Regions from separate parts of the Streptomyces sp. CNB091 genome, predicted to be linked through region 3. Evidence: riboswitches for the same ligand, from Rfam matches in the RefSeq annotation. Region 3 holds a riboswitch; each other region holds the start of a gene.
What was found. Region 3 has a riboswitch for cyclic di-AMP ahead of D581_RS0103545 (LysM peptidoglycan-binding domain-containing protein). Riboswitches for the same ligand answer to the same signal wherever they lie in the genome.
Positions count from the first base shown of each region.

Region 1: it holds a riboswitch for cyclic di-AMP, as region 3 does, so the genes downstream of both, D581_RS0101320 (M23 family metallopeptidase) here and D581_RS0103545 (LysM peptidoglycan-binding domain-containing protein) in region 3, are expected to answer to the same signal.
Region 2: it holds a riboswitch for cyclic di-AMP, as region 3 does, so the genes downstream of both, D581_RS0109840 (M23 family metallopeptidase) here and D581_RS0103545 (LysM peptidoglycan-binding domain-containing protein) in region 3, are expected to answer to the same signal.

Region 1 is NZ_KB898990.1:308,170-317,651, forward strand. It holds gene hpnH (adenosyl-hopene transferase HpnH) at 1-926, shown strand, start outside; gene D581_RS0101300 (aspartate aminotransferase family protein) at 1,018-2,415, shown strand; gene D581_RS0101305 (helix-turn-helix domain-containing protein) at 2,498-3,106, shown strand; gene D581_RS1000000141520 (DUF6126 family protein) at 3,172-3,345, shown strand; gene D581_RS0101315 (tyrosine-protein phosphatase) at 3,395-4,207, opposite strand; cyclic di-AMP (ydaO/yuaA leader) riboswitch at 4,652-4,812, shown strand; gene D581_RS0101320 (M23 family metallopeptidase) at 4,815-5,753, shown strand; gene D581_RS0101325 (SGNH/GDSL hydrolase family protein) at 5,940-6,767, shown strand; gene D581_RS0101330 (STM4011 family radical SAM protein) at 6,780-7,703, opposite strand; gene D581_RS0101335 (STM4012 family radical SAM protein) at 7,711-9,093, opposite strand; gene D581_RS0101340 (STM4013/SEN3800 family hydrolase) at 9,090-9,482, opposite strand, start outside.
Region 2 is NZ_KB898993.1:378,733-388,214, forward strand. It holds gene D581_RS0109825 (GNAT family N-acetyltransferase) at 1-2,750, opposite strand, end outside; gene D581_RS0109830 (HPr family phosphocarrier protein) at 2,946-3,227, shown strand; gene D581_RS0109835 (GntR family transcriptional regulator) at 3,387-4,094, opposite strand; gene D581_RS0109840 (M23 family metallopeptidase) at 4,271-5,086, opposite strand; cyclic di-AMP (ydaO/yuaA leader) riboswitch at 5,100-5,267, opposite strand; gene D581_RS0109845 (M16 family metallopeptidase) at 5,491-6,861, opposite strand; gene D581_RS0109850 (M16 family metallopeptidase) at 6,888-8,270, opposite strand; gene D581_RS0109855 (DNA topoisomerase IV subunit A) at 8,538-9,482, shown strand, end outside.
Region 3 is NZ_KB898990.1:821,633-831,114, reverse strand. It holds gene D581_RS0103560 (dihydrodipicolinate reductase) at 1-909, shown strand, start outside; gene D581_RS0103555 (carboxymuconolactone decarboxylase family protein) at 906-1,388, shown strand; gene D581_RS0103550 (GMC oxidoreductase) at 1,479-3,122, opposite strand; gene D581_RS0103545 (LysM peptidoglycan-binding domain-containing protein) at 3,298-4,140, opposite strand; cyclic di-AMP (ydaO/yuaA leader) riboswitch at 4,144-4,298, opposite strand; gene D581_RS0103540 (FAD-dependent oxidoreductase) at 4,787-6,178, shown strand; gene D581_RS0103535 (SpoIIE family protein phosphatase) at 6,216-8,750, opposite strand; gene D581_RS0103530 (hypothetical protein) at 8,911-9,482, opposite strand, start outside.

The DNA.
Region 1 (9,482 bases), 510 kb from region 3:
TGGAGCCGTTGTTCGCCTGCAACCTCGCCTGCGAGGGGTGCGGGAAGATCCAGCACCCGGCCGGTGTCCTGAAGCAGCGCATGCCGGTCGCCCAGGCGGTGGGCGCGGTGCTCGAATCCGGCGCTCCCATGGTGTCCATCGCCGGTGGCGAACCGTTGATGCACCCCCAGATCGACGAGATCGTGCGCCAGCTCGTCGCCAGGAAGAAATACGTCTTCCTCTGCACCAACGCGATGCTGATGCGGAAGAAGCTCGACAAGTTCACCCCGTCCCCGTACTTCGCCTTCGCCGTGCACATCGACGGACTGCGCGAGCGGCACGACGAGTCGGTCGCCAAGGAAGGCGTCTTCGACGAGGCCGTCGCCGCGATGAAGGAGGCCAAGCGGCGCGGCTTCCGGGTCACCACCAACTCCACCTTCTTCAACACCGACACCCCGCAGACCATCATCGAGGTCCTCAACTACCTCAACGACGACCTGCACGTCGACGAGATGATGATCTCTCCCGCCTACGCCTACGAGAAGGCCCCCGACCAGGAGCACTTCCTCGGCGTCGAGCAGACCCGCGAGCTGTTCAAGAAGGCCTTCGCGGGCGGCAACCGGGCCCGCTGGCGGCTCAACCACTCACCGCTCTTCCTGGACTTCCTGGAGGGCAAGGCGGACTTCCCGTGCACCGCGTGGGCGATCCCCAACTACTCGCTCTTCGGCTGGCAGCGCCCCTGCTACCTGATGAACGACGGCTACGTACCGACGTACCGTCAGCTCATCGAGGAGACCGACTGGGAGAAGTACGGCCGGGGAAAGGACCCTCGCTGCGCCAACTGCATGGCGCACTGCGGCTACGAGCCCACGGCGGTGCTCGCCACGATGGGGTCCCTGAAGGAATCCCTGCGCGCGGCGAGGGAGACCATCAGCAGCAACCGCTGAGGCGGTGTCCGACGAGGTACGGCCGGCCGCCACGGTTCTCCCGGGGCGGCCGGCCCTCATGGCGCAGCACACCCGAAGGGAAGAGCGGGCGATGACGGACGGCGGATCCCAGGGCTTCGACCTGGCTCGGCTCCTCGCCGAGCGCGGGGCCGAACGGTACGACCTGCACGCACGCCACCTCAACCACCAACTGCCGCGCATGCTGCACACCATCGGCTTCGACAAGGTCTACGAGCGGGCCGAGGGCGCGTACTTCTGGGACGCGGAGGGAAACGACTACCTCGATATGCTCGCCGGGTTCGGCGTCATGGGCCTCGGCCGTCACCACCCCGTCGTCCGCCAGGCCCTGCACGACGTCCTGGACGCCCAGCTCGCCGACCTCACCCGCTTCGACTGCCAGCCGCTGCCCGGACTGCTCGCCGAGAAGCTCCTCGCCCACAGCCCGCACCTGGACCGCGTCTTCTTCGGGAACAGCGGCACGGAGGCGGTCGAGACGGCGCTGAAATTCGCCCGCTACGCCACCGGGAGGCCCAGGGTCCTCTACTGCGACCACGCCTTCCACGGGCTCACCACCGGCTCCCTCTCGGTCAACGGGGAGAGCGGCTTCCGCGACGGCTTCGCCCCCCTGCTGCCGGACACGGCCGTCCCGCTGGGCGACCTGGAAGCGCTGCGGCGGGAGCTGAGGCGGGGTGACGTCGCGGCCCTGGTCGTGGAGCCGATCCAGGGGAAGGGCGTGCACGCCGCGCCGCCGGGCTATCTGCGCGGGGCGCAGGAACTGCTGCACCGGCACAAGGCGCTCCTGATCGTCGACGAGGTACAGACGGGCCTCGGCCGGACCGGGGACTTCTACGCCTACCAGCACGAGGAGGGGGTGGAGCCCGATCTGGTGTGCGTCGCCAAGGCGCTCTCCGGCGGTTATGTGCCCGTCGGCGCGACCCTCGGCAAGGACTGGATCTTCCGCAAGGTCTACTCCTCGATGGACCGGGTCCTCGTCCACTCCGCGAGCTTCGGCTCCAACGCCCAGGCGATGGCGGCCGGGCTCGCCGTCCTGACGGTGATGGAGGACGAGGAGACCGTCGCCAACGCCCGGCGCACCGGCGACCTGCTGCGCGAGCGGCTGGCCGCCCTGGTGGACCGCTACGAGCTGCTGCACGAGGTCCGCGGGCGCGGGCTGATGATCGGCATCGAGTTCGGCAGGCCGTCCTCGCTCAGGCTCCGCAGCCGCTGGACCATGCTCCAGGCGGCCCGCAAGGGCCTCTTCGCGCAGATGGTCGTGGTGCCGCTGCTCCAGAGGCACCGGATCCTCACCCAGGTCTCCGGCGACCACCTCGAAGTGATCAAGCTGATCCCGCCGCTGGTCATCGGGGACGCCGAGGTGGACCGTTTCGTGGCGGCCTTCACGTCCGTGATGGACGACGCGCACAGCGGGGGCGGACTGATGTGGGACTTCGGCCGGACGCTGGTCAAGCAGGCCGTGGCCCATCGCTGACCGGCTTCCGCGATGGGACGATGAGAATTGCCTCTGAGGCAAGTTATTTGCCTCAGAGGAAAGATCCTGGCCCAATGGAGCCATGAACCCTCCGGACGAAGGGGCGCCGGACGAGCTCCCCGGCGTCGCACCCCGACTGCGCGACCTGCGCCGCGACCGCGGCCTCACCCTGGAGACCGCCGCCGGCCGGGCCGGGCTCTCCCCGGCCCATCTCTCCCGCCTGGAGACCGGCCGCAGGCAGCCCTCGCTGCCGATGCTGCTGGGCCTGGCCCGTATCTACGGTACGACGGTCTCCGAGCTGCTCGGCGAGCAGCCTCCCGAACGGGACGCGATCGTCCGCGGCGGCGGCTTCGAGGGGGCGGAGGCCGACGGCTGGATGTACCGGCAGGCAGGCGGATCCGGTCGCGCGATGCAGGCGCTGCGGGTGCGCGTTCCGCACGGGGCCCAGGGCGACCTGGTCCGGGTCCATCCCGGCGAGGAGTGGCTGTACGTCCTGGAGGGGCGGCTGCGGATCGGGCTCGGCGACACCGTCCACGACCTCGAACCCGGCGACAGCGCCCACTTCGACTCGCTCACCCCGCACCGGATCGCGGCCGTCGACCGCTGCGGCGCGGAGCTGCTCTTCGTCCACTCCCTGCTCCAGAGCCCCGCCGCCGAGCTGTGCCTCGGCAACGCCCTCCACGCGCGCTGAACCGGCCGTCCCGGCCGGCTCCCTCCTTCGCTCCACCGGCCGCGAGGCCGACAGAGAGGACCGTCATGTCCGATTCCGAGCACTACGACCCGCTGGGCCCCGGCCGCCGCCCGAACGAGGACCCGCAGGAGAAGCGGATGCCGCGCGGTGTCATCATCCGCCTCTTCGCCTACCTGGTGGCGGGCCACGTCATCGCGGGCTTCCTCTACCTGCTCTTCGTGGTGGCCGGGAGCAAGTGACGCCGGGCGGACGACCGACCACCCCCGGACGGATCGCCTCCCGTCCGGGTCAGCCCTGGTCGAGCAGGCGCTCGCGCAGCCGCTCCCGGGTCTCGGGGGAGACCTTCAGCCCCTCCGACAGGTAGCGGTCCGTCGTTCCCCAGTTCTCCTCGATGGCCGTGAAGGCCGCCGCGAGGTAGGCGGGCCGCGCCCCGAACAGCGGGTCCAGCAGCTCCAGCACCTCGGGCGACATGCCGGTGCCGGACGCGTCGGAGCGCTTCACGGCGTAGCGGCGGTGGAGGTCGTTGGACTTGAGGTAGTCCTCCTCGACCGCCTCCGGCTCGACGCCGACCGCCAGCAGGGTGACCGCGATCGAGAGACCGGCCCTGTCCTTGCCCGCCGCGCAGTGCATCAGGGCGGGGACGCTGTCCTCGGCCAGGGAGTGCAGCACCCGGCTGTGCTCGGCGGTGCGGTCCAGAATCGTCGCGCGGTACATCCGGATCATGCGGTCGACGCCCTGGCCGTTCGCGAGGGCCGAGCGCAGCTGCTCGATGTTTCCGTCGCCCACCAGCCGCCAGAACTCGGCGCCGTCGGCCGGGTCCGAGAGCGGAATGCTGACATTGCGGACACCGGCCAGCTCGATGTCGTAGCCGTCGAGCCGGTGGTCGGCGGAGTGGCGGAAGTCGAAGATCGTGTGCAGCCCGAGCCCGCCGAGGAAGGCCGCGTCCTCGGCCGTGGCGTGCGCCAGGTGGCCGCTCCGGTAGAGCCGCCCGAAGGCGGTGCGCCGGCCGTCCGCGGTGGGGAGCCCGCCCACGTCGCGGAAGTTGCGGACTCCGGTCAGCGCGGTCTCTGTCGGCGGGACCTGCGGCACCTGCTGCGTCACGGTGGCTCCTGGGATCTCTGGCGTCGGCGCGGCTCGCCGGCGAGGGCGCTCCCGTGACGATACGACATCGATTCGACGGAAAATCATCACGGTCGAGAGCTCCGGTGCGGGGTGCCGAGACGTCCAGGCTGACCCGGCGTCAGGGGGGAGGTTGACCCAATGTCCGTATTGGTGCATTTCGCAGAACATGCCCCGCTAATGGGGGAGATGGGATTTCGGAGGTGAGCGGGATCATATCCGTGACGGTCCGTGGTGGGCGCGCCCCAAGGCATTCCCGTTGCCCGCACGGAAATCCAAGATCCGTAATCCACGGAGTGTGACGGGAATTCCGGGGCGATAGTGAACCGATGATTCCGGCGAGCAACCGATGGCTTGTTCAGCTCGTCCTGACTCGTTTACGGTCGCCGCAATCCGGACGGACCGCCTAATCCTGCCGCCGCCCGGAATTCGCACCCACCCACTCACGCGTGGCAGGAGCGGGGGAACCAGGTAAGCCGCCGATCCGGAGCGATCCGGACCGGCTCGGGGTGAAGTCGCCGCAACGCGACCGGGCATCTCCAGCCCGAACCCGACAGCTCACCTCGCAGGCGCCGGAGAGGAACTTCCCATGCCCGCAAAGGGTAAGCACCGTCGTCCGAAGTCCGGCCCGATCTCCCGCGGCGTCCTCGTCGCAGGGACCGGAGGCGCCGCACTCGTCCTCCCGCTCATCGGGGCCACCGTCGCGAACGCGGCGGACCAGGCCGCTCCGGCCGCGAAGTCCGCCGCCGCCTCGGTCGCCGCCGCGCACAGCGCCCCGGCCGCCGCCCCCGCCGCGTCGAAGGCCACCCCGAAGACGTACGCCGTCGTCTCCGGCGACTACCTGGCGAAGATCGCGGCCGAGCACCAGCTCAAGGGCGGGTGGGAGAAGCTGTACCAGGACAACCGCTCCACCGTCGGCGAGAACCCCGGCCTGATCCACCCGGGCATGAAGCTGACCCTCGGCGCCCAGGGCTCCGCCCCGGCCGAGAAGTCCGCGGCTCCCGAGGCCGCCCCGAAGAAGGCCGCGCCGAAGGAGGCCCCGAAGGCGGACACCGTCTCCGCCGACGACTCCGAGGGCTCCGGCAGCTCCTCGCGGACCGGCTCCTCCGAGGCCACCGGCTCCGGCTGGTCCGCCCCGCTGGCCAGCGCCAACGTCACCACCCAGTACCGGGCTTCCGGCGCCAGCTGGTCCAGCGGCTACCACACCGGCTCGGACTTCCAGGCCGCCTCCGGCACCCCCGTACTCGCCATCGGCCCGGGCACCGTGGTCTCGGCCGGCAACAGCGGCTCCTACGGCAACGAGGTCGTCATCCAGCACGAGGACGGCATGTACTCCCAGTACGCCCACCAGTCCTCGCTCAACGTCTCCGTCGGCCAGACCGTCACCGGCGGCCAGCAGATCGGCCTCTCCGGCTCCACCGGCAACTCCACCGGCCCGCACCTGCACTTCGAGGTCCGCACCGGCCCGAGCTACGGCTCGGACATCGACCCGATCGCGTACCTGCGTCAGCACGGCGTCTCTGTCTGACGTCTTCGTCCGACGGCTCCGTCCGACCGGACGCGGCGAGAAGTGATCGAGGGGCGGTGCGCGGCGGCGCACCGCCCCTCCACTTATTCCGGCTTACCAAAAACTGACCGGGTGGTCTATCTCACCACCCGTCAACCCCGTATTACGGTCGCGTAGGTCACATCGCACGATGCAGGATAAGTGCTTGTGGCAGACGATTCGAGAAACAACCAGCAGCACACCATCGGGTCGTACGCGGCGATTGGCGACAGTTTCACCGAGGGCGTCGGCGATCCCGGCCCCGACGGGACGTATCTCGGCTGGGCGGACCGCTTCGCGGTGCTCCTCGCCGACCGGCTCCCGGCCCCCGAGGGGGCGACCGGCCCCCTGGACTCCCCGCACGGGGACTTCCGCTACGCCAATCTCGCCGTACGAGGACGTCTCCTCGACCAGATCGTCGAGGAGCAGATCCCGCGCGCCAAGGAACTGGCCCCCGACCTGGTCAGCTTCTGCGCGGGCGGCAACGACATCATCCGGCCCGGCACCGACCCCGACGACCTCGCCGAGCGCTTCGAGCGGGCGGTCGCCGACCTGAGCAACGCCGTCGGCACGGTCATGGTCACCACCGGCTTCGACACCCGGGGCGTTCCGGTGCTGCGCCACATGCGCGGCAAGATCGCCACGTACAACGTCCATCTGCGGGCCATCGCCGACCGCTACCACTGCCCCGTGCTGGACCTGTGGTCGCTGCGTTCCGTGCAGGACCGGCGCGCGTGGGACAACGACCGGCTGCACCTGTCGCCCGAGGGCCACACCCGCGTGGCGCTGCGCGCCGCCCAGGTCCTCGGCCACGACGTGCCCGCCGACCCCGACCAGCCCTGGCCGCCGCAGGCCCAGCGCCGCCCCTTCGACGCACGGCGCGACAACATCCAGTGGGCCCGCGAATACCTCGTGCCCTGGATCGGCCGCCGACTGCGCGGAGAGTCCTCCGGCGACCACGTCGAGGCGAAGCGCCCGGACCTCCTGCCGCTGTAGCCGTCGAGCCGGTCAGGGCCCCAGCAGGGGAAGCGCACGCCGGGACGGGCCCGGCACCACGAGCCCGTCCGGCGGCGTGCCCCCGCCCGGGGGGTGCCCTGCCGGTATCCGCTCCAGGACACCGCCCGCGAACACGTCGTACAGCGGCAGCGACTCCAGATGCACATAGCCGATGTGGCAGTCGCACACGGCGAGCGGACAGACCCGCGGGCCGAGCGCCCGGCGGTAGCTGCCGTCGTAGAGATTGCCCAGCTCCGCCTTGACGAAGTGACAGCGCCGCACCGTGCCGTCGCCGTCCACCGAGATCACCGACTCGCCCGTCCGGCAGGGCAGCCCCGCCGAACGGTGCGGATCACGGCTGAAGGGGAACAGCGGATCCAGCTCCGTCCACCGCGCCGCCTCCTCGTCGGTGTAGGTGTGCCCCTCGGCGGCGTTCACCCAGAGATAGACCTCCTCCGGCAGCGCCGCCCGCAGCCGCCTCGCCTCGTCGAGGTGCTCGTCGAACCCCACCACGCCCACGCTGTAGCGGATCCCCTTCGCGGACAGCTCCCGGCACTTGCCCAGGAACCGCTCGTACGGTGTCTGCCCCGGGTGGTACGTGCACCAGAGCGCGATCCGCTCCGGATCGGCGTCGGCCAGCCAGTCGGTGCGGCCGCTCAGGTTCGTCTGGATCGCCACCCGCCCGACGTGCGGCAGCCGTGAAAGATCGGTCAGCGCCCGGCGGTACCAGGAGCGCACCAGGCCCTCGCCCCACGGGGTGAACAGCACGGACAGCCGGTCGCCGGTCCGCTCCGCGGCCCAGCCGGTGAACCGCTCCAGCGACTCCCGGTCCGCCGTGAGCTGCGCGCGGCTGTCCCGCCGCTTGGCGAACGGGCAGTACGGACAGTCGTAGTCGCAGGAGGCGAGCGGGCCCCGGTAGAGGATCGTCAGGTCCATGGCCCCGTCACTTCCGCTCGTACGCGGCCATCGCGGCCCGCACCCCGGGGGAGAACAGCGCGGGACCCAGCGCGTCGGAGTGGGCGAGGCCCGACGGGGACAGCCTCAGCAGACCGTCCGGCGCCGACGCGTCCAGCCAGCCACGGGCCGCGAACCCCGCCAGCTCGGCCGGGAAATCCGCGCCCGGATCCGTGCCGAACCGCGCCCGGTACTCCGCCACCGGCAGCCCCGCCGCCTGGAGAAGCGACTGCAGCAGATGCCGCCGTCGCGCCTCGTCCGCGTCGACGTACCGGCCGACCTCGGCCCGGGAGAAGTCCTCGGCGAAGGTGAACCGGTCGATGATCGACCGGATCTCCCGCATGTCCACCGCGTAGTCGAAGGAGTAGTGCAGGGCCGCCGTGTACGAACGGGCACCGCAGCCGAGGCCGATCATGCCGTCGGTCTGGCAGGCGTAGTCCTCGGGACCCTCCTGCTCCCGCGGTCCGTCGGACCGCCGGAACATCCGCATCGACACCTGCTCGTAGCCGTGCGCCAGCAGGTGGTCCCGCCCCACCGCGTACAGCCGCAGCCGCTGCTCGTCCCAGGCGGCCTGCTCCAGGGCCTCCGCCTCGGCGCCGGTGGCCGCGCCCAGGCGGTGCAGACCGGTGAGCGGGCGGACGTACAACGGATACAGATACAGCTCCTCCGGGCGCCAGGCCAGCGCCGCGTCCAGCGAGACGAGCCAGCTGCGCTCGGTCTGCCCGTCGATGCCGTAGATCAGGTCGATGTTCAGCACCGGGATCCGGGCCTCGCGGATCCGGCCGAGCGCCGCCTCCACATCGGCGCGGCGCTGCGGGCGGACGGCAGCCCGCGCCTCCTCGTCCACGAAACTCTGCACACCGATGCTGATCCGCGTCGTGCCCCGGTCGGCCAGCACCGCCAGCCGGTCCGCCGTCGCCGTGGACGGGGAGGTCTCCACCGACAGCGGCACCGAGCGCAGGTCGGCGCCCATCCGCTTCTCCGCCATGTCGCAGAGCCGCTCCAGCTCACCCGCGGTCAGGAACGTCGGCGTGCCGCCCCCGAACGCCGCCGCGGCGAACCGCACCGGCTCCTCGTCGCCCAGCGCGTCCCGCACGGCGACGGCCTGCCGCTCCAACGCGTCCAGATAGCGCGTCGTCAGCTCCTCGGGCGCGCCGATCCGGGTGAAGAGGTTGCAGAAACCGCAGCGGACCTCGCAGAACGGTATGTGGAGGTAGAGGGAGAGCGCGTCCTTGGGCTCCGCCGCCCACAGTGACCGCAGTGACGGGCGGTCTTTCAGCGGCCGGTAGGCCGTCTTGTGCGGATAGGCGTAGACGTAACTCTCGTACGGCCGGACGGCGGTGGCCGCTTCGGCGGCGACGGTGGTGGTCATCGGGCGGCCCCCGGGGCGAGCGGTGCGGGTGGTTCGAGGAAGAAGTGGGCGTACGGGACGGTCCAGACGGCCGGGTGGCCGAGCCGGTGACCGGTGTAGCCGTCGTCGCCGTAGGCCGTGCCGTGGTCCGAACAGACGATGGCGAAGCACCGGCGACGGCTGCTCGCCGCGGCGAAGAGCCGGCCGATGTGCCGGTCCACGTACTCCAGGGCCGCCGCGTGCGTGGCCCGGGAGTCACCCGCCTCACGGGTCGCCCCGGGCAGATGGAACCAGTTCGGCTGATGCAGGGCGGACACGTTGACGAAGAGGAACAGCCGCTGCTCCCGGGGGAGCGCCGCGACGACCTGCTCCGCCCTGGCCACCTGCTCCTCGAACGAGGTGGGCGAGGC
Region 2 (9,482 bases), on a different contig from region 3:
CCGAGCAGTTCGGAGGGCGCGCCCGCGAGGCCGAAGGAGAGGACGGCCCCGGCGGCGGCGTCGATGGAAGCGCGGACGACGGTGTCCACGCCGCGCGGGGCCATCGCCTGGACGACGGGGAGCAGTTCGGCGGGCTTGCCGAGAAGGTCGGTGAGTTCGCTGTACGCGCGGCGCAGCGCCTCCTCGTCGGCGATGTCGAGGCGGACCCCGCCGAGGTCGGCGCGGTGGCGGAGGTGGGGTGCGGTGGTCTTGAGGGCGACCGGGTAGCCGAGCCGGGCCGCCGCGGCGACGGCCGCCCCGGGGTCCGGGGCGGGGAGGGTGGGGCGGACGGCGATGCCGTAGCGGCCCAGCAGTTCGCGGGCCTCGTCGTGGGTGAGCGGGCGGCCGCGTGGGTCGGGGGCGGTGGCGAGCTGTGCCTCGATCAGGGCGGCGGCCCCGGGCTCGTCGATGGTGTCGTCGAGGAACTCGGGGATCCTGCCGGGCACGGCCGCCTGGCGCCGCCACTGGGCGTACTTCACGGCCTCGGCGAGGGCCCGTACGGCGCGTTCGGCAGCGGGGTAGGCGGGGATGCGGCCGGGGCCCTGGCCCGTGGCGGTCTCCGGGGCGGGGCTCGCTTCCGGGGCGGCGGGGGTAGCCGGGCCCCCGCTCGGGGCAGGGGCGGGGCTTGCCTGCGGGGCGGCGGGCGCGCGCAGGGCCGGGACGGGGCTCGCTTCCGGGGGGCCGGGGGTGGCCTGGGCGGGGCTCGGGGCCTGGGCGGGGCTCGCCTGCGGGTCGGCGGGCGCGCCCGGGTCCGTGCTCGGGGCCGGGGCGGTCGAGGAGGAGGTGGCCGCCCGGGTCCGGTCGGCGGCGGGCGTCGCCGTGCGGGGGCGGGGCGCGGCGGTGCTGGACGCGGCGGCCAGCGCCTCGGCGAGGCCGCCGATCTCGACGTGGACGACGGCCACCGGCTTGGCCGCGCCCCCGGCCACGGCCTTGTGGAGGGCGGCGGCCAGCACCTGTCCGTCGCCGGTCTCGGCCTCCCCGTTCTCCCCCACCCACGGGATGGCGGTGACGATCACGGCGTCGCAGGTGCCGTCCGCCAGCGCCTCGGCCAGCGCGTCCCGGAAGTCCTGCGGGGAGGCGGCGGTGGTGAGGTCGATCGGCGGGCGCGGGCGCAGCCCCTCGGCCAGGCAGGCGTCGTACGTCAACAGGCCGAGGGACTCGGAGTTGCCGAGGATGGCGACCCGGGGTCCGGCCGGGAGCGGCTGGCCCGCCAGCAGGAGTCCGGCGTCGACCATCTCGGTCACCGTGTCGACCCGGATGACGCCGGCCTGGCGCATCAGCGCGGAGACCGTGGCGTCGGGGATGCGGCTGACCGGGACGGCGTGACCGGGCGGGGTGGACCCGCTGTGCCGGGCCCCCTTGACCACGACGACGGGCTTCACGGCGGCGGTACGACGGGCGAGGCGGGTGAACTTGCGGGGGTTGCCGAGCGATTCGAGGTAGAGCAGGGCGACGTCGGTGTCCGGATCCTCGAAGGAGTACTGGAGGAAGTCGTTGCCGGAGACGTCGGCCCGGTTGCCCGCCGAGATGAACGAGGACAGGCCCGCGCCGCGCCGGTGGAGGCCGGAGAGCAGGGCGATGCCGATCGCGCCGGACTGGGTGAACAGGCCGATCCGGCCGCGGGCGGGCGACTCGGGGGCGAGCGAGGCGTTCAGGCGGACGGACTCGGCGGTGTTGATGATGCCGAACGCGTTCGGGCCGATGATCCGCATGCCGTACGAGCGTGCCTGGCGGACCAGTTCGCGCTGGAGTTCGCGGCCCTCGGCGCCCCGCTCGGCGTATCCGGCGGAGAGGACGACCAGACCCTGGACTCCGTGCTCCCCGCAGTCGGCGACGGCCTCGGGGACCCGGTGGGCGGGGACGGCGATGACCGCGAGGTCGACCTGCTCGCCGATCTCGCCGAGCGAGCGGTGGGCGGGGACGCCGTCGAGGGTGGTCAGGCCCTCGTCGAAGGCGCGGTTGACCGCGTGCGTGCGGCCGGTGTAACCGGCGGCGAGGAGGTTGCGCAGGACGGTGCGGCCCACGCCGCCGGGGGTGCGGCCGGTACCGATGACCGCGACGGAGCCGGGGGCGAGCAGACGCTGCACCGAGCGGGCCTCGGCGCGCTGTTCGCGGCCGCGCTGGACGGCGAGGGACTTCTCGGTGGGTTCGAGGTCGAGGGTGAGGTGGACGGAGCCGTCCTCGAAGCTGCGGCGCTGGGTGTAGCCGCCGTCCCGGAACACCTTGATCATCTTGTTGTTGGCGGGGAGCACCTCGGCGGCGAAGCGGCGGATCCCGCGCTCCCGGGCGACCGCGGCGATGTGTTCGAGCAGCGCCGAGGCGACGCCCCGGCCCTGGTGGGCGTCCTGGACGAGGAAGGCGACCTCGGCCTCGTCGGCGGGGGCGGAGGCGGGGCGGCCCTGGTCGTTGATGCGGTCGTAGCGGACCGTTCCGATGAACTCGCCGCCGATCGTGACGGCCAGTCCCACCCGGTCGACGTAGTCGTGATGGGTGAAGCGGTGCACGTCCCGGTCGGATAGGCGCGGATACGGGGCGAAGAACCGGTAGTACTTCGACTCGTCGGACACCTGCTCGTAGAAGCTGACCAGTCGCTCGGCGTCGTCCGTGGTGATGGGCCTGATGCGTGCGGTGCCACCGTCGCGGAGCACCACGTCCGCTTCCCAGTGGTCGGGGTACGCGTGATGCGGACTCTGCTCCGGCGTGGGCTCCATGGGCAAAGCCTACGGCGGGGACCCCGGTCGCGGAGAGATCGGTGCCCGGGCAGTCTGAGGGGGCCCGGACCGGGGCCGCCGGAGCACAGGACCGGACAGGAGGCGGGCACAGCACCGGGCGGGAGGCCGGGCACAGCACCACGCACTGCATGAGAGACTGGTCTAGACAACCGTTGATATGTGAAGGGCAGAACCATGGCTGAGCGCCGCGTAAACGTCGGTTGGGCCGAGGGCCTGCACGCCCGCCCCGCTTCCATCTTCGTCCGTGCCGCCACGGCTTCCGGCGTCCCCGTGACGATCGCCAAGTCCGACGGCAACCCGGTGAACGCCGCCTCCATGCTCGCGGTGCTCGGCCTGGGTGCGCAGGGCGGCGAGGAGATCGTGCTCGCGTCCGACGCGGACGACGCCGAGGCCGCTCTGGACCGGCTCGCGAAGCTGGTCGCCGAGGGCTTGGAAGAACTCCCCGAGACCGTCTGACCCACGCGACCCGGCCCGGCCGGATTCGACAGGTGCGAGAGCCGTGACCCCTCTGAGGGATCACGGCTCTTTCGCTTTCGGGAAAGAGCTACGCATCGAAAATTTCGGGCAGCACAAACAATGCCCCGCAATTACTTCTCTTTGTCTACGACTCTTCTGTTAATTGCGCACGCCCGCGATGTTTACGTCATGTTGCGAAGTCCTCACGCGGGGAACGGGCGCGGTGCGCCGCCCGGGCGGTTGCGGGCGGCGCAGCCGGTGGGTCCCCGCGGCGCGTTCCGCGTACTGGGCGGTCAGCGCCCTCGCCCGCTCCGCGTCGCCGCGCGCCACGGCGTCCAGGATCGCGCCGCGCTCGACCCAGGAGTCGACCGGGCGGGCCGGCTGCTCGACCGCGTACATCCAGGCGATCTTGTGCCGGAGCTGGGTGAGCAGGGCGATGAGTCCGGGGCTGCCGGAGGCGTGGGCGAGGGTCTCGTGGAACCAGCCGGCCAGGGAGCGCAGATCCTCGCCCTCGCCACGGCGAGCCCGCTCCTGGCCCAGTCCGACCAGGCCCCGGAGCACCTTCAGGTGGGCTTCCGTGCGGCGCTGCGCGGCGCGGGCCGCACCCAGTGGCTCCAGGAGCATCCGCACCTCCAGGAGGTCGGCCGCCTCCTGCGCCGTGGGCTCGGCGACACAGGCGCCCGCATGTCTGCGGGTGACGACGAAGCCCTCGGACTCCAGTGTGCGCAGGGCCTCGCGGACCGGGACGCGGGAGACCCCGTAGCGGCGGGCCAGCAGCTCCTCGGTGAGGCGGCTGCCCCGCTCGTAGACACCGGAGACGATGTCGTCACGGATTGCCGTGCATACCGAATGCGCGGGAATGCGCATGCCCGAACCTCCGCCTCGTTCCCCGCGAAACGCGGCCGCCCGACGTCTGTTCCGTGACTCTATTGCAATCTGCCACAATTTCCGATGGCAGGCCGGAATCCATGGATATCCACGGGCCGGAATCGCCGAAGGCCCCGGGGGCGCCGGGGCCTTCGGACGGGGTCGCGCGGGGCGGGTCAGACGTTCAGCCCGTGGGAGCGCAGGTAGCCGACGGGGTCCATGTCGGAGCCGTAGTCGGGGCTGGTCCGGGCCTCGAAGTGCAGGTGCGGGCCGGTGGAGTTGCCGGTGGAGCCGGAGAGGCCGATCTGCTGGCCGGAGGAGACGCTCTGGCCGACGGAGACGCCGATCGAGGAGAGGTGGCCGTACTGGGTGTACGTGCCGTCCGTCATCCGGAGCACGACGTTGTTGCCGTACGCGCCGCCCCAGCCGGCCTCGACGACCGTGCCGGCGCCGACGGCGACGACGGAACTGCCGGAGGCGGCCTGGAAGTCCACGCCGGAGTGGCTGCCGGAGGACCAGAGCGAGCCGCCGGCGTTGTAGCCGGTGGTGACGTGGGAGCCGGCGACCGGGAGGTGGAAGGCGTTCAGGCGGGCGCGCTCGGCGGCGCGGGCGGCGCGGGCCTTCTCCTCGCGGACCTCCTTGGCGCGGGCCTCGGCCTTGCGCTCGGCCTCCGCCTTCGCCTTGGCCTTGGCCGCCTTCTCGCGGGCCTCCGCGGCGGCCTTGGCCTTCGCCTTCGCGATCGCGTCGGCCTGCTGCTTCTGGGCGTGGGCCTGGGCGTCTATCTGCTCGGCGAGAGTGGCGTCGAGGGCGACGGCCTGGGTGAGGCCGGTGTCGGCGACCTGGGCGGCCTCGGTGTCCGCGGCGAGGGCCGGGGAGGCCGGCGAGCCGAGGACGCCGACGGTGGCCAGAGCCGCGATGCCGGCGGCCTGGGCGCTCCGGCGCGTGAGGCGGCTCGGGGCACGGTGCTTCCCGGTGGCACGGGTGAACGCCATGGAGGGGCTGATCCTTTCCTTCCTTCTCGCCTACCGGGTTAGCTGACGGGTTCGGAGCAGGAAGGTCTCCTACGGAGCCCCACGCCGGTCTCGCGGCACGGGCCTCCGATTCACCCCAGGGACTGCGTGGGTCCCCGGCTCCCCAGGCTCGCGCCTGACGGGGACTCGGCGATGACTGTCCGGCGCCGCGGCTGCGGCATACGGGTGGCGGACAGCCGAGCCGACGCTAGGCCGGGCGGCTTCCCATCGCCAAACGGACCAGGGGATTTGTCGTACATCCCACAGGGCAGACAGGCAGCCTCTCCCTCAAAGGGGACGGACTGGATTAATCAGCCAAAAAGGGAAGGACCCCGACGAATACGCGTTCGTCGGGGTCCTGTTCGCGGCGGTGTGCCACACATGCGTCAGCCGGTGACGACGGACACCTCTCCGAGGCCGAGGGCCTTCACGGGCTCCTCGATCCGGGCGGCGTCCCCCACGAGGACCGTGACCAGCCGGTCGACCGGGAAGGCGCTGACCACGGCGGCGGTCGCCTCCACGGTGCCCGTCTCGGCGAGCCGGGCGTAGAGGTGGGCCTGGTAGTCGTCGGGGAGGTGCTGCTCGACCTGGTCGGCCAGCGTGCTCGCGACGGAGGCGGCGGTCTCGAACTTCAGCGGGGCGACGCCCACCAGGTTCTGCACGGCCGTCTCGCGCTCGGCGTCGGTCAACCCCTCGGCGGCCAGCGTCCGCAGGACCTTCCAGAGGTCGTCCAGTGCCGGCCCGGTGGACTCCGTGTCCACCGACCCGCTGATCGCGAGCATGGCCGCGCCGCCCGAGTCGGGGCCGCTGGAGCGCAGCACCTGGGCGAAGGCCCGCACCCCGTAGGTGTAGCCCTTCTCCTCGCGCAGCACCCGGTCCAGCCGGGAGGTGAGGGTGCCGCCCAGGCAGTACGTGCCGAGCACCTGGGCGGGCCACACGCGCTCGTGCCGGTCGGCGCCGATGCGGCCGATCAGCAGCTGGGTCTGGACCGCGCCGGGCCGGTCCACGATCACGACGCGGCCGGTGTCGTTCGCGGTGATGGGTGGCACCGGGCGGGCCTGGCCGGCGTTGCCCGACCAGTCGCCGAGGGTCTCCGCCAGCAGCGCGTCCAGGTCGATGCCGGTCAGGTCGCCGACGATCACGGCCGTCGCGGTGGACGGGCGGACATGGGCGTCGAAGAAGGCGCGCACGGCCCTCTCGTCGATCCGCCGGACCGTCTCCTCGGTGCCCAGGCGCGGGCGGGACATCCGGGCGGTGGCCGGGAACAGCTCCTTGGAGAGCTGCTTGGCGGCGCGCCGGGACGGGTTGGCGTGCTCGTGCGGGATCTCGTCGAGGCGGTTGCCGACGAGGCGCTCGATCTCGCTCCCGTCGAAGGCCGGGGCCCGCAGCGCCTCGGCGACCAGCCCGAGGGCCTTGGCCAGGCGGGAGACCGGGACCTCCAGGGAGACCCGGACGCCGGGGTGGTCGGCGTGCGCGTCGAGCGTGGCGCCGCAGCGCTCCAGCTCGGCGGCGAACTCCTCGGCGCTGTGCTTGTCGGTGCCCTCCGAGAGCGCCCGCGACATGATCGTGGCCACGCCGTCCAGGCCCTCGGGCTCGGCCTCCAGCGGCGCGTCCAGGAAGATCTCCACCGCGACGACCTGCTGGCCGGGGCGGTGGCAGCGCAGCACGGTCAGCCCGTTGGGCAGGGCGCCGCGCTCGGGCGCCGGGAAGGCCCAGGGGCGGGCCGTGCCGGGCGTGGGCTGCGGGTGGTACTCCATGGCTACTCCAGTCACGGCGGCGTCGCTCACTTGTCCGCCCCCTCGTGCGCGTCGCTGCCCTCGGTGGCTGCCGCGCCCTCGTCGGACCCGTCGGACTCGTCCGCCGGCTCGATGGGCTCGTACACCAGCACCGCCCGGTTGTCGGGGCGCAGGGCCGCCTCGGCCGCCGCGCGCACCTCCTCCGCGGTGACGTCCAGGACACGGCCCACGGCGCTCAGGGCGAGCTGCGGATCACCGAACAGCACCGCGTAGCGGCACAGTTCGTCGGCGCGGCCGGCGACCGTGCCGAGCCGGTCGAGCCACTCGCGCTCCAACTGCGCCTGGGCCCGCTCCATTTCCTCGGGAGTGGGCCCCTCGGCGGCGAACCGGGCCAGCTCCTCGTCGACCGCGGCCTCGATCGTCTCGACCTCGACGCCGCCGGACGTCTTCACGTCCAGCCAGCCGAGCGAGGGCGCTCCGGCGAGCCGCAGCAGTCCGAAACCGGCCGCCACCGCCGTACGGTCGCGGCGGACCAGACGGTTGTGCAGCCGGGAGGACTCGCCGCCGCCCAGCACGGTGAGCGCCAGGTCGGCGGCGTCACAGGCGCGGGTGCCGTCGTGGGGGAGGCGGTAGGCGGCCATCAGTGCGCGCGCCGGGACCTCCTCGTGGACCACTTCGCGCAGCTGCTCGCCGATGGTCCCGGGCAGCGTCCCGTCGCGCGGCGGCTGCTTGCCGTCGTGGGAGGGGATGGAGCCGAAGTACTTCTCGATCCAGGCGAGCGTCTGCTCGGGGTCGATGTCGCCGACGACCGAGATCACCGCGTTGTTGGGCGCGTAGTACGTACGGAAGAACGCGCGGGCGTCCTCCAGCGTGGCCGCGTCCAGGTCGGCCATGGAGCCGATCGGGGTGTGGTGGTACGGGTGGCCCTCGGGGTAGGAGAGGGCGGTCAGCTTCTCGAACGCGGTGCCGTAGGGCACGTTGTCATAACGCTGGCGGCGTTCGTTCTTGACGACGTCGCGCTGGTTCTCCATGGACTCCTCGTCGAGCGCGGCGAGAAGGGAGCCCATCCGGTCGGCCTCCAGCCAGAGCGCCAGCTCCACCTGGTGGGTGGGCATGGTCTCGAAGTAATTGGTCCGCTCGAAGCTGGTCGTCCCGTTGAGCGAGCCGCCGGCCCCCTGGACGAGCTCGAAGTGACCGTTCCCCTTGACCTGACCCGAGCCCTGGAACATCAGGTGCTCGAAAAGGTGAGCCAGACCGGTGCGTCCCTTGACCTCGTGGCGCGAGCCGACGTCGTACCAGAGGCAGACCGCGGCGACCGGGGTCAGATGGTCCTCGGAGAGCACCACACGCAGGCCGTTGGCCAGGCGGTGCTCGGTCGCTGTCAAGCCGCCGGAGCCGGCCTGTGCGGTGGCCGTGTGACCCATGGGCATGTACGTCCCTTCGATCGCGATACTGGACTTCCTGCCAGACCTGCCACTCTAAGCAAGCGCACCGGCACCTGGCGAAGTTCCCGTTCCTCGGATGTTTCCGTCGATGGTGTCGCGGACGCTGTCCGGGCGGGCCCCTCGGCCCGCTTCGGACGGGTCGAGGTCGGCGTTGTCAGCACGGCGGTCCACAATGGACCGCGTCACTAACTCGTGTCGTACCGAACAAGCTCAGGTTGTCCGAACAGAATCTGTGAAGGAGTCGCAGCCGCGATGGCCCGCCGTAGCACGAAGACCCCGCCGCCGCCGGACGACTTCGAGGAGAAGATCCTCGACATCGACGTCGTCGACGAAATGCAGGGCTCCTTCCTCGAGTACGCGTACTCGGTGATCTACTCCAGGGCCCTGCCCGACGCCCGCGACGGCATGAAGCCGGTGCACCGCCGCATCGTGTCCCAGATGAACGAGATGGGGCTGCGCCCCGACCGCGGCTATGTGAAGTGCGCCCGCGTCGTCGGCGAGGTGATGGGCAAGCTGCACCCGCACGGCGACGCCTCGATCTACGACGCCCTGGTGCGCATGGCGCAGCCGTTCTCGATGCGCCTCCCCCTGGTGGACGGCCACGGCAACTTCGGTTCCCTGGGCAACGACGACCCGCCGGCCGCCATGCGGTACACCGAGTGCCGGATGGCCGACGCCACCTCGCTGATGACCGAGGCGATCGACGAGGACACCGTCGATTTCCAGTCGAACTACGACGGCCAGGAGCGCGAGCCGGTCGTCCTCCCCGCCGCGTATCCCAACCTCCTGGTCAACGGGGTCTCCGGGATCGCCGTGGGCATGGCCACCAACATGCCTCCGCACAACCTGGGCGAGGTCATCGCGGCCGCCCGGCACCTGATCAAGCACCCGGGCGCCGACGTCGAGACGCTGATGCGCTTCGTCCCGGGACCCGACCTGCCCACCGGCGGCCGCATCGTCGGGCTGGGCGGCATCAAGGACGCGTACACGGCGGGCCGCGGCACGTTCAAGATCCGTGCCACCGTCGCCGTGGAGAACGTGACGGCCCGCCGCAAGGGCCTCGTCGTCACCGAACTGCCCTTCGCCGTCGGCCCGGAGAAGGTGATCGCCAAGATCAAGGACCTGGTCTCGGCGAAGAAGCTCCAGGGCATCGCCGACGTCAAGGACCTCACCGACCGGGCGCACGGACTGCGTCTG
Region 3 (9,482 bases):
ACCGACGACATCGCCGCCGTCCTGGCCGCCCGCCCCCGGGCAGTGGTCTACGCGGCGTCCGGCGACATCCGTCCCGACGACGCCCTCGCCGACATCGGCCGGGCGATCCGGGCCGGCGCGGTGGTCGTCACGCCCTGCCTCTATCCGCTCTACGATCAGCGCAACGCCCCGCCGGAGCTGCGGGACCCGGTCCTGGCCGCCATCGCCGAGGGGGGCGGTTCGCTCTTCGTCTCCGGGGTCGACCCCGGCTGGGGCAATGACGTCCTGCCCCTGCTGGTCAGCGGGCTCGGTACCGAGGTGGACGTCATCCGCTGCCAGGAGATCTTCGACTACTCCACGTACGAGCAGGAGGAGTCGGTGCGCCATCTGATCGGCATGGGGCACCCGATGGACTACGAGCCGCTGATGCTGGCGGAGAGCGTTCCGACGATGGTGTGGGGCGGTCAGATACGGCTCATGGCGCGGGCGTTGGACGTCGAGCTGGACGGGATCCGCGAGACCATGGACCGTCGGGCGCTGGAGTCGACGGTCCGCACACGCACGATGGGAGAGTTCGCGGCGGGCACGCAGGGGGCGGTGCGCTTCGAGGTGCAGGGCGTCGTGGGCGGCGTGCCGCGCATCGTCATCGAGCACATCACCCGGATCCATCCCTCGTGCGCCCCGGACTGGCCGTCCCCGCCCGACGGGGTGGGCGCGCACCGGGTGGTGATCGAGGGCCGCCCCCGTATCGAGGTGACGGTCGAGGCCTCCGACGAGGACGAGAACCGGTCGGCGGGCGGGAACGCCACCGCGGTCGGGCGGCTCGTCTCCGCCGTCGACTGGCTGGTGGACGCGGAGCCGGGCCTGTACGACGCACTGGACGTTCCGCTGCGGCCTGCCGTCGGCAGGCTGGGAAGGAGACCGGCATGATCATCGACATCCCGGAGGGCCAGGAGCCCATCGGTTACGTGTGGGGGGAGATGGTCCCCGGCATCGGCATGGCCGCCGCCGCCTTCTCGATGTCCGTGTACGAGCACACGACGCTGGGGCTGCGGGAGTTCGAGGCGGCCAGGCTGCGGGTCGCGCAGATCAACGGGTGCCTGTTCTGCCTGGACTGGCGGACCGAGCGGGACGGGGCGAAGGTCGAGGAGGAGTTCGCCGGCGCGGTGACCGAGTGGCGTACGACCGGCGCCTTCGACGAGCGCACCCGGCTGGCGGCGGAGTACGCCGAGCGGTACACGCTCGACCACCACGGTCTGGACGACGCCTTCTGGCAGCGGATGACCGCGCACTACAGCCAGGCGGAGATCGTGGAGCTGACGATGAGCATCGGCTCGTGGCTGGCGTTCGGGCGGCTCAACCATGTGCTGGGGATCGACGCGGTGTGCGTCCTGCCCGGTCACGGGTGAGGGGCGGGCTCCTACTGACGGAGTCCGGGGCCGCCGGGTTGGCACTCCCGGCCCCGGGCTCTTTGCGGGTCCCCGCGTCTCGTGGGTCGCCTACAGATCGGTGGCGATGATCCGTTCGATGTTGCGCTCGGCGAGCGCGGTGATGGTGACGAACGGGTTCACGCTGGTGTTGCCGGGAATCAGCGCGCCGTCGATGACGTACAGGCCCGAGTAGCCGTGCAGCCGGCCGTAGTTGTCGGTGGCCTTGTCCAGGACCGCGCCGCCCAGCGGGTGGTAGGTGAGGTGGTCGCCCCAGATCTTGTGGACGCCGAAGAGGTCCGTGCGGTAGATCGTCCCCTCCTTCTGGTTGATCTTGTCGAAGATGGTCTTCGCGGCGTCGATGGACGGCTGCTTCCACGCCGTCTGCCAGTTCAGCTCGGCCTTACCCGCCGCCGCGTTCCAGGTGAACCGGGCCCGGTTCGGGTTCTTGGTGATGGAGAGGTAGAACGAGGCCCACGTCTCGATCCCGGTGGGCAGCGGGGCGACTTCGGCGAACGCCCCGCCGGCTTCCCAGTTGTCGATGCCGCCGGTGGGGATCGACGACTGCACCTTCCCGGTCGGGTCCCAGAGGTGGTTGGCCCGGCCGCACATGACGTTGCCGTTGTCGCCCCACCCCTTGCCGACCTCGCTGTTGAGGAGGGGCAGCGCGCCGGTGGCCTTGAGGCCGACGAGCAGCTTGCTGGTGCCGACACTGCCCGCGGCGAAGAACACCTTGTCCGCCGTGACGGTCTTGGTGGCGGTCGTCCGGCCGACGGTGTCCAGCTGGTCGATGAGCACCGTGTAGCCGCCGCCGGGGGCCGGGGCGACCCTGGTGACCTGGTGGAGCGGGGAGATGGTGACCCGGCCGGTGGCCCTGATCCGGTCGAGGTAGGTCTTCTGGAGCGATTTCTTGCCGTAGTTGTTGCCGTAGAGGATCTCGGCGTCCAGGGCCGACTTGGGGACGGTCCCGGCCGCCTCCTGCTTCATGTAGTCCCAGTCGTAGACGGCGGGGACGAAGAGGAACGGGAAGCCGGAGCGCTGGGCGTGTTTCCGGCCGACCCGGGCGTACTGGTAGCAGTCGACGCTGTCGAACCATGCGGGGTCGATGGTGGTGACGCCCAGTCCGCTGTTGGCGCGCGGGTAGTAGGTGCTGTACATCTCCTCGGCGTTCACCGTGGGGAGGATCGCGCCGAAGTTCTCCCGGCGTGGGGTGACGGCCATACCGCCGTTGACCAGGGACCCGCCGCCTACGCCGCGGCCCTGGTAGACGGTGATGCCGGCGAACTCCTCGGCGTCCAGGATGCCGGTGTAGCGGTTGACGTGCCTGTCGATGGGGAAGCCGAGGAAGTTGCTCAGCGGCTGCTTGGTCCGGGTCCGCAGCCAGAAGGAACGGTCGTCGGGCCTGGTGGTGTTGGCGAAGATCTTGCCGTCCGCGCCCGGCGTGTCCCAGGCCATGCCCATCTCGACCATATGGACGTCGACGCCGGCCTGGGCGAGCCGGAGGGCGGCCACGGAGCCGCCGTATCCGGTGCCGACGACCAGCACCGGCACTCGGGCCCCGGAGCCGATCGGCGCTGCTGCCGCCCGGACTCCCGCCCACGCCGGTGCGGAGTGCCCGGCGATCACCGCAGCACCCAGAAGAGAACCTGTTCCAGAAATGAATCTTCGACGCGAGACACCCTTGGTCTCGCCATCCCGCATGGTGGTGTCGCTCATGTGACACACCTCACTCTCGACAGAGTGCAACAGGTTCTACTGTCGATGGGGTGGTAAGTCACTAGAAACTTCGGGGTAACTTCCCGGTACGCCCGAGGGGCCCCGGACCAGGAGGATGCTGTTGGCCGACAGCATCCATGAGGTCCGGGGCCCCTCGGCATTGGGCGCGCAGGGATCAGTAGGCGCCGAAGACGTTGTCGATCGAGCCGTACCGGTCCGCCGCGTAGTTGCACGCGGCCGTGATGTTGGCGACCGGGTCGTAGCTGTCGGTCGAGGTGCCGGGCACGTGGTAGGCCTGGAAGGTCGGGTCGATGACCTGGAGCAGCCCCTTGGACGGGGTGCCCTTGACCGCGTTGGAGTCCCAGTTGTTGATCGCGGCCGGGTTGCCCGAGGACTCGCGCATGATGTTGCGGTGGATCCCCTCGTAGGTGCCGGGGATGCCCTGCTCGGCCATGACCGCCAGCGACTCCTTGATCCAGCCGTCGAGGTCGTTCGTGTACGTGACGGCCTTCTCGGCGGCCGGAGCGGCCTTTGCCACGGGAGCGGCGTCGACGCGCTCCGAACGGTCGGCACGGTCCGCTTCGGCACCACGTGCGGCGGACGGGGAAGCCTTGGCGGCCTTGTCCGCCTTACCGCCCGAAGAGGCCGCGGCCTTGACTCCGAGACTCAGCTTGATACCGGGCTGAATAAGATCGGGATTCTCTCCGATGATCTTCCGGTTGCCTTCGTACAGCTTCTCCCAGCCGCCGCTGATGGAGTATTCGCGGGCGATCTTGGAAAGCGTTTCACCGGCCGTCACGGAATGCTGGGCGGGCGCGGCCTGCACGGCGGAATTCGCCTGGGGCATCGAGGCGGGCGCCACGGCCTGCTGCGGCGCCGCGGCGGGCGCGGGGGCGGCGAAGGCACTGGTGGCGCCGATCACCGGGAGGGCGAGGACGGCTCCACCGGCGGTCACGGCGGCGAGGCCGCGGCGCAGCGAGGTGGACGGGGAACGACGGTGCTTACCCTGTGCGGGCATGGGGGATTTCCTCTCCGGCGCCTGCGAGGTGAGCTGTCGGGTTCAGACGGGAGATGTCTGGCCGCACGCTCGTGCGACTTCACCCCAAGCCGTTCCGGTTATGGATCGGCGACTTACCTGGGTCCCCCGCTCCTGCCGTGCGTGAGTGGGTTTCGGATTCCCGGACGGCGGCAGGATTCGGCGTTCCATCCGGATTGACGGTGACCGTAGGCGAGAAACGTCGAACAGAACAAGCCCCGCATTCCGGATTCCCTTTTTCACGCAAGATCGAAAGGCGGAATCGCCGGATCGGGCCACTCCGTCACGTCGTCAACTTTCTTCGCACAGAAGGGAACCGATGCTTCCACTTCCGCGTCCGTCCGTCTCGGACGTGACGCTCACCACTCCCTCGCGGTGATGGCGAAAATGAGGCCACGGAAATGCCCCAGCAGCCCCAATAGGCCGCTTATCGATCAAAATGCCCAAAAGAAACAAATCGCCCATACCGGCACGAGAAAACGGGCCAATCGGACACTCTAGGCAGGGCCGATCGAAGGGCCCGCGGGGCGATCGCTTACGGTGTGCGGTGGAGACTAGTAAGCCAACCCTTACCTCCGACGTACGCTGTACCTGCCCGCGTTCGCCCGCCCTGAAGGATCACCACGCCATGACACGCCCCGTCCGCGTCGCCATTGTCGGAGCCGGCCCCGCCGGTATCTACGCTGCGGACGCGCTGCTCAAATCCGAGGTCTGCCAGGACCCGGGGGTCTCCATCGACCTCTTCGAGCGCATGCCCGCGCCCTTCGGCCTCATCCGTTACGGCGTGGCCCCCGACCACCCGCGGATCAAGGGCATCGTCAAGGCGCTGCACCAGGTGCTGGACAAGCCCCAGATCCGGCTCTTCGGAAACGTCAGCTACCCGCACGACATCGGCCTGGACGACCTGCGGTCGTTCTACGACGCGGTGATCTTCTCCACCGGCGCCGAGGCCGACCGGGCGCTCGACGTCCCCGGCATCCAGCTGGACGGCTCCTACGGCGCGGCCGAGTTCGTCTCCTGGTACGACGGGCACCCCGAGGTCCCGCGCACCTGGCCGCTCACCGCGGAGAAGGTCGCCGTGCTCGGCGTCGGGAACGTGGCCCTGGACGTGGCCCGCGTCCTGGCCAAGACGGCGGACGAGCTGCTGCCCACCGAGATCCCGGACAACGTGTACCAGGGCCTCAAGGAGAACAAGGCGCTGGAGGTACACGTGTTCGGGCGGCGTGGCCCCGCACAGGCCAAGTTCAGCCCGATGGAGCTGCGGGAGCTGGACCACTCCCCCAACATCGAGGTCATCGTCAACCCCGAGGACATCGAGTACGACGAGGGCTCCATCGCGACCCGCCGGGAGAACAAGCAGGCCAACATGGTCGCGCAGACCCTGGAGAACTGGGCGATCCGCGATGTCGGCGACCGCCCGCACAAGCTGTTCCTGCACTTCTTCGAGTCCCCGGTCGAGATCCTCGGCGAGGACGGCAAGGTCGTGGCGCTGCGCACCGAGCGCACCGAGCTGGACGGCACCGGCAACGTCCGGGGCACCGGTCGGTTCACGGACTGGGACATGCAGAGCGTCTACCGTGCCGTCGGCTACTACTCGGAGGAGCTGCCCAAGCTCCCCTTCGACGTGGCCTCCGGCACCGTGCCGCACGAGGCGGGACGCGTCATCGCCGGCGACGAGCACATGGCCTCGGTCTACGTCACGGGCTGGATCAAGCGCGGTCCGATCGGTCTGATCGGACACACCAAGGGCGACGCGAACGAGACGGTCGCCTGCGTCCTGGAGGACCGGGCGGCCGGCCGGCTGCCGGAGCCGGCCACGCCCGCTCCGGAGGCCGTCGAGGCCTTCCTGGCGGACCGCGGCGTCCGCTACACGACCTGGGAGGGCTGGCACAAGCTGGACGCCCACGAGCAGGCGCTGGGCGCGGCCCAGGGCCGTGAGCGGATCAAGGTCGTGGAGCGCGAGGGGATGCTGGAGGCCTCCGGCGCCTTCGCGCCGGCAGAGCCGCCGGCCGACGCCTGATCAACGCCTCAGCAGCGCCTGACCGGCAGGACGACTCTCAGGGGGCCGGATCCGGTGCGCCCGCCGTGGGCCCCGGGTCCGGCCTCCTGAACGTGCGCCACAGGTCGGGACCGGGCGCCCGGTCCTCCCGGGGCCGGCGGACCTCCGGGGCCCCGGCCCACCGGGCGGCGAGCAGGATCGCGATGTCGTCGGGGCGGTCGGTGGCCGCCCTGGCCTCTCCGATGACCTGGTCGGCCGTCTCGGCCAGGGGGACCGCGCCGATGCGTTCGACGGTGGCGCGCAGCCGCTCGATCCCCTCGTCGATGTCCGTCCCGGGGCGCTCGATCAGCCCGTCCGTGAACAGGGCGAGCATCGCGCCCGGTTCGAGGCGCATCTCCGTGACCGGATAGGCCGCCTGCCCGTCGATCCCGAGCACGATGCCGCCGGGCAGGTCCAGCACTTCCGTCCGGCCGTCAGCCCGCCGCAGCACGGGCTGCGGATGCCCCGCCCGTACGGCGCGGGCCACTCCGGTCACCGGGTCCAGCGCGATGTAGCAGCAGCTCGCGAACTGTCCCGGGTCGAGGTCGATGAGCAGCCGGTTCGTCCCGCTCATCACCTCCTGGGGATCGTGCTTGCTCAGCGCGAACGCCCGTACCGCACTGCGCAGTTGCCCCATGGTCGCGGCGGCGGAGACACCGTGTCCCTGTACGTCGCCGATGATCAGGGCGAGTTCGTGGCCGGTCTCGATGACGTCGTACCAGTCGCCGCCCACGTCCATGCCCTGGGTGCCGGAGAGGTAGCGCCCCAGGGTGTCCACCCCGTCCACCTCGGGCAGCCGGTGCGGCAGCAGGGCGTTCTGGAGTCCGCGGGCGAGGGCCGACTCGCTGTCGTAGCGCCGGGCGCGCTTCAGGGCCTGGGCGATGAGTCCGGCCAGTGCCGTCAGGACCGTGCGTTCCTCCGGGCTGAAGCCGCGAGGGCGGTCGAACCCGAGGATGCAGGAGCCGACGGGCCGCCCCGAGGCGATCAGCGGCAGGAACGCGCGGGCCCCGACGTCCGCGTCGATCGGAATGCCCGGGTAGGCCTCGGCCAGGCGCTGCATGGACTCGAAGAACATCGGGCGGCCCGTGGTCAGGGTCTCCACCCCGGGAATGCTGACGTCGAGCTCGACCCCTTCGAAACGGTCGAGGAAGCCCTTCGGGAACCCCGTCTCGAAGGCCAGATGGAGATGGCCCTCGTCCAGGAGGTAGATGGCGAGCCGGCGGCCGCCGAACGCGGGCAGCAGCTCCTCCGTGACCACCTCGGAGACCTGACGTGCCGTGACCGCCTCGGTCAGCGCGATGGCGAGGGCCACCGGCCGGTACAGCGCCGAGGAGCGGTCGGCGGTCGAGCCGATGCCGAGGCCGGGCGCGGTGACCGAGCCCGGGGCGTAGTCCGGCCGGTCGGTCTCCTGGAGGACGACGCTCACCCCGTCGTGGCCCGGGTACAGGGAGACCGACAGCCAGCGCGAGGGCGGGCGGCGGGCGAGGAAGTGGACGGGCTCGTCGGCCATCAGGGCGGCCCGGTAGTGGTCCTCGTAGGCCTCGTGCCCGAACCACGGCAGGGCCTGCCACACGACGTGGCCCACGAGCTCCTCCCTGGAGTGGCCGAGCAGCTCCTCGGCGAGGCCGTTCGCGTAGGTGATCCGGCCCAGCCGGTCGAGGGAGAGGACGCCGCGCGGCAGCCGGTCGGCGGCTTCCGCCACGACGGGCCCCGCGCCGAGGTCGACCAGGAAGCCGCTCAGACGGCTGGCGGACGCATCGCCGACCGGGTGCGTCCAGCGCCCGGACAGCTCCAGCAGATGGGACCGGCCGTCGGGGCCGCGCAGCCGCATCCGCCGGACGACCGGTTCGGCCGACTCCACCGTCTGGCGGGCCAGCGCCCACAGCCCGTACACGTCCTCCGGGACGAGCCGTTCGGCGAGCGCGTCCACGGTGCCCGGGAAGGCGGCGGGCTCGAAGCCGAGGATCGAGCAGAGTTCGTCGTCGGCGGCGACCTGCCCGGAGTGCAGGTCCCAGTCGAAGCGGCCGACGCGGACCGGGGGCGTGGTGGCGGCGGGCAGTTGCACGGGGACCGGCTCGGTCTCCCATACGCAGTCGACGCCCCGTTGGTCCAGATCGGTGAGCGCGTCACCGAGTCGGTGGCCCAGGCGGTGCAGCCGGTCGCCGTCGGCGGGGGCCACCGGCTGCCCCGGCGTGGAGGCCCGCAGGATCACCAGCACGCCCAGGCTCCCCCGGGGTCCGGTGATCGGCACCCACAGCGAACCGAACGGGAACGGCAGTCCGGCCATCAGCTGCGGGAACCGGCGCATCGCCTCCTCCGCGTCGGAGAGCAGCACGGGCCGGCCCGAGCGGTAGGCCTCGGACAGCGGGAAGGGCCGGTTCACCTGCATCCGCCACCAGGGCCGGAACAGCGGTCCCGGCAGTCCGGCGAGCACCGCGAGCCGCAGGAGCCCGGGCGTCCGACTGCGGAGGTAGACGCCGCCCGCGTGGCCGTCGCTCGACTCGACGGCGCTGACTAGGGCCTGCGCGAGTACGAGGGACAGTTCGTCGGGCACTCGGCCACCCTCGTGTCCCCCGGCCGCGGCCCCATTTCCGGCGGGCGGGGGATGCCGGGGCGTTCCGTGCCGGGTCACACAGCCAGCATGCTCCCGGTGCCGGGTACCCCGCACCTCCGGCGACCGGCCGCCCCCCGACGGCCGGTCGTCGGACGCGGCCTCAGTACAGCTTGGCGACGGCGGTGCGGGTCGTGTTCCTGAAGCCCTCCAGCGGTGCGCCGTCGAGTTCGCCCAGCTGCCCCCACTCGACGACGGTCACGGCCCTGCCGTCGCGGCCCACGGAGTAGAGCCCGATGTCGGTGGAGCCGACCTCCGGGTAGGACGTGTCGATGCTGTAGACGTGCGCGCCCTCCTCGATGTCGACACGGCCGTGGTAGAGTGCCTCCCCCTCCAGGCCGGGGTCCTGCTCCTTCAGCCGGTCGAGGCAGGTCTCCAGGGCGCTGCGCAGCTCGGCGGCGAGCGCCTTGGCCCGGGCGGTGGTGGTGGCGACCGTGATGGTCTGGCGGGCGCCGGTGTCCAGTTCGGTGCGGAAGTCCCGGTGGCGGGTGCCTGACGCCGGGGCGATGCCGGCGGTGCACACCGACCCTTCCGCGGGCACTCCCTGGCGTACGGGGCCGGCCGTCCAGGGTGTGGTGGAGGCCGGCAGCTGGCCCGCGCTCAGGAACTTCGGCTGGACGGGAGCGGGGGCCGGCGCCGCGGCGGCGGGCGCCTGGGCCAGTGCGGTGACGGCCA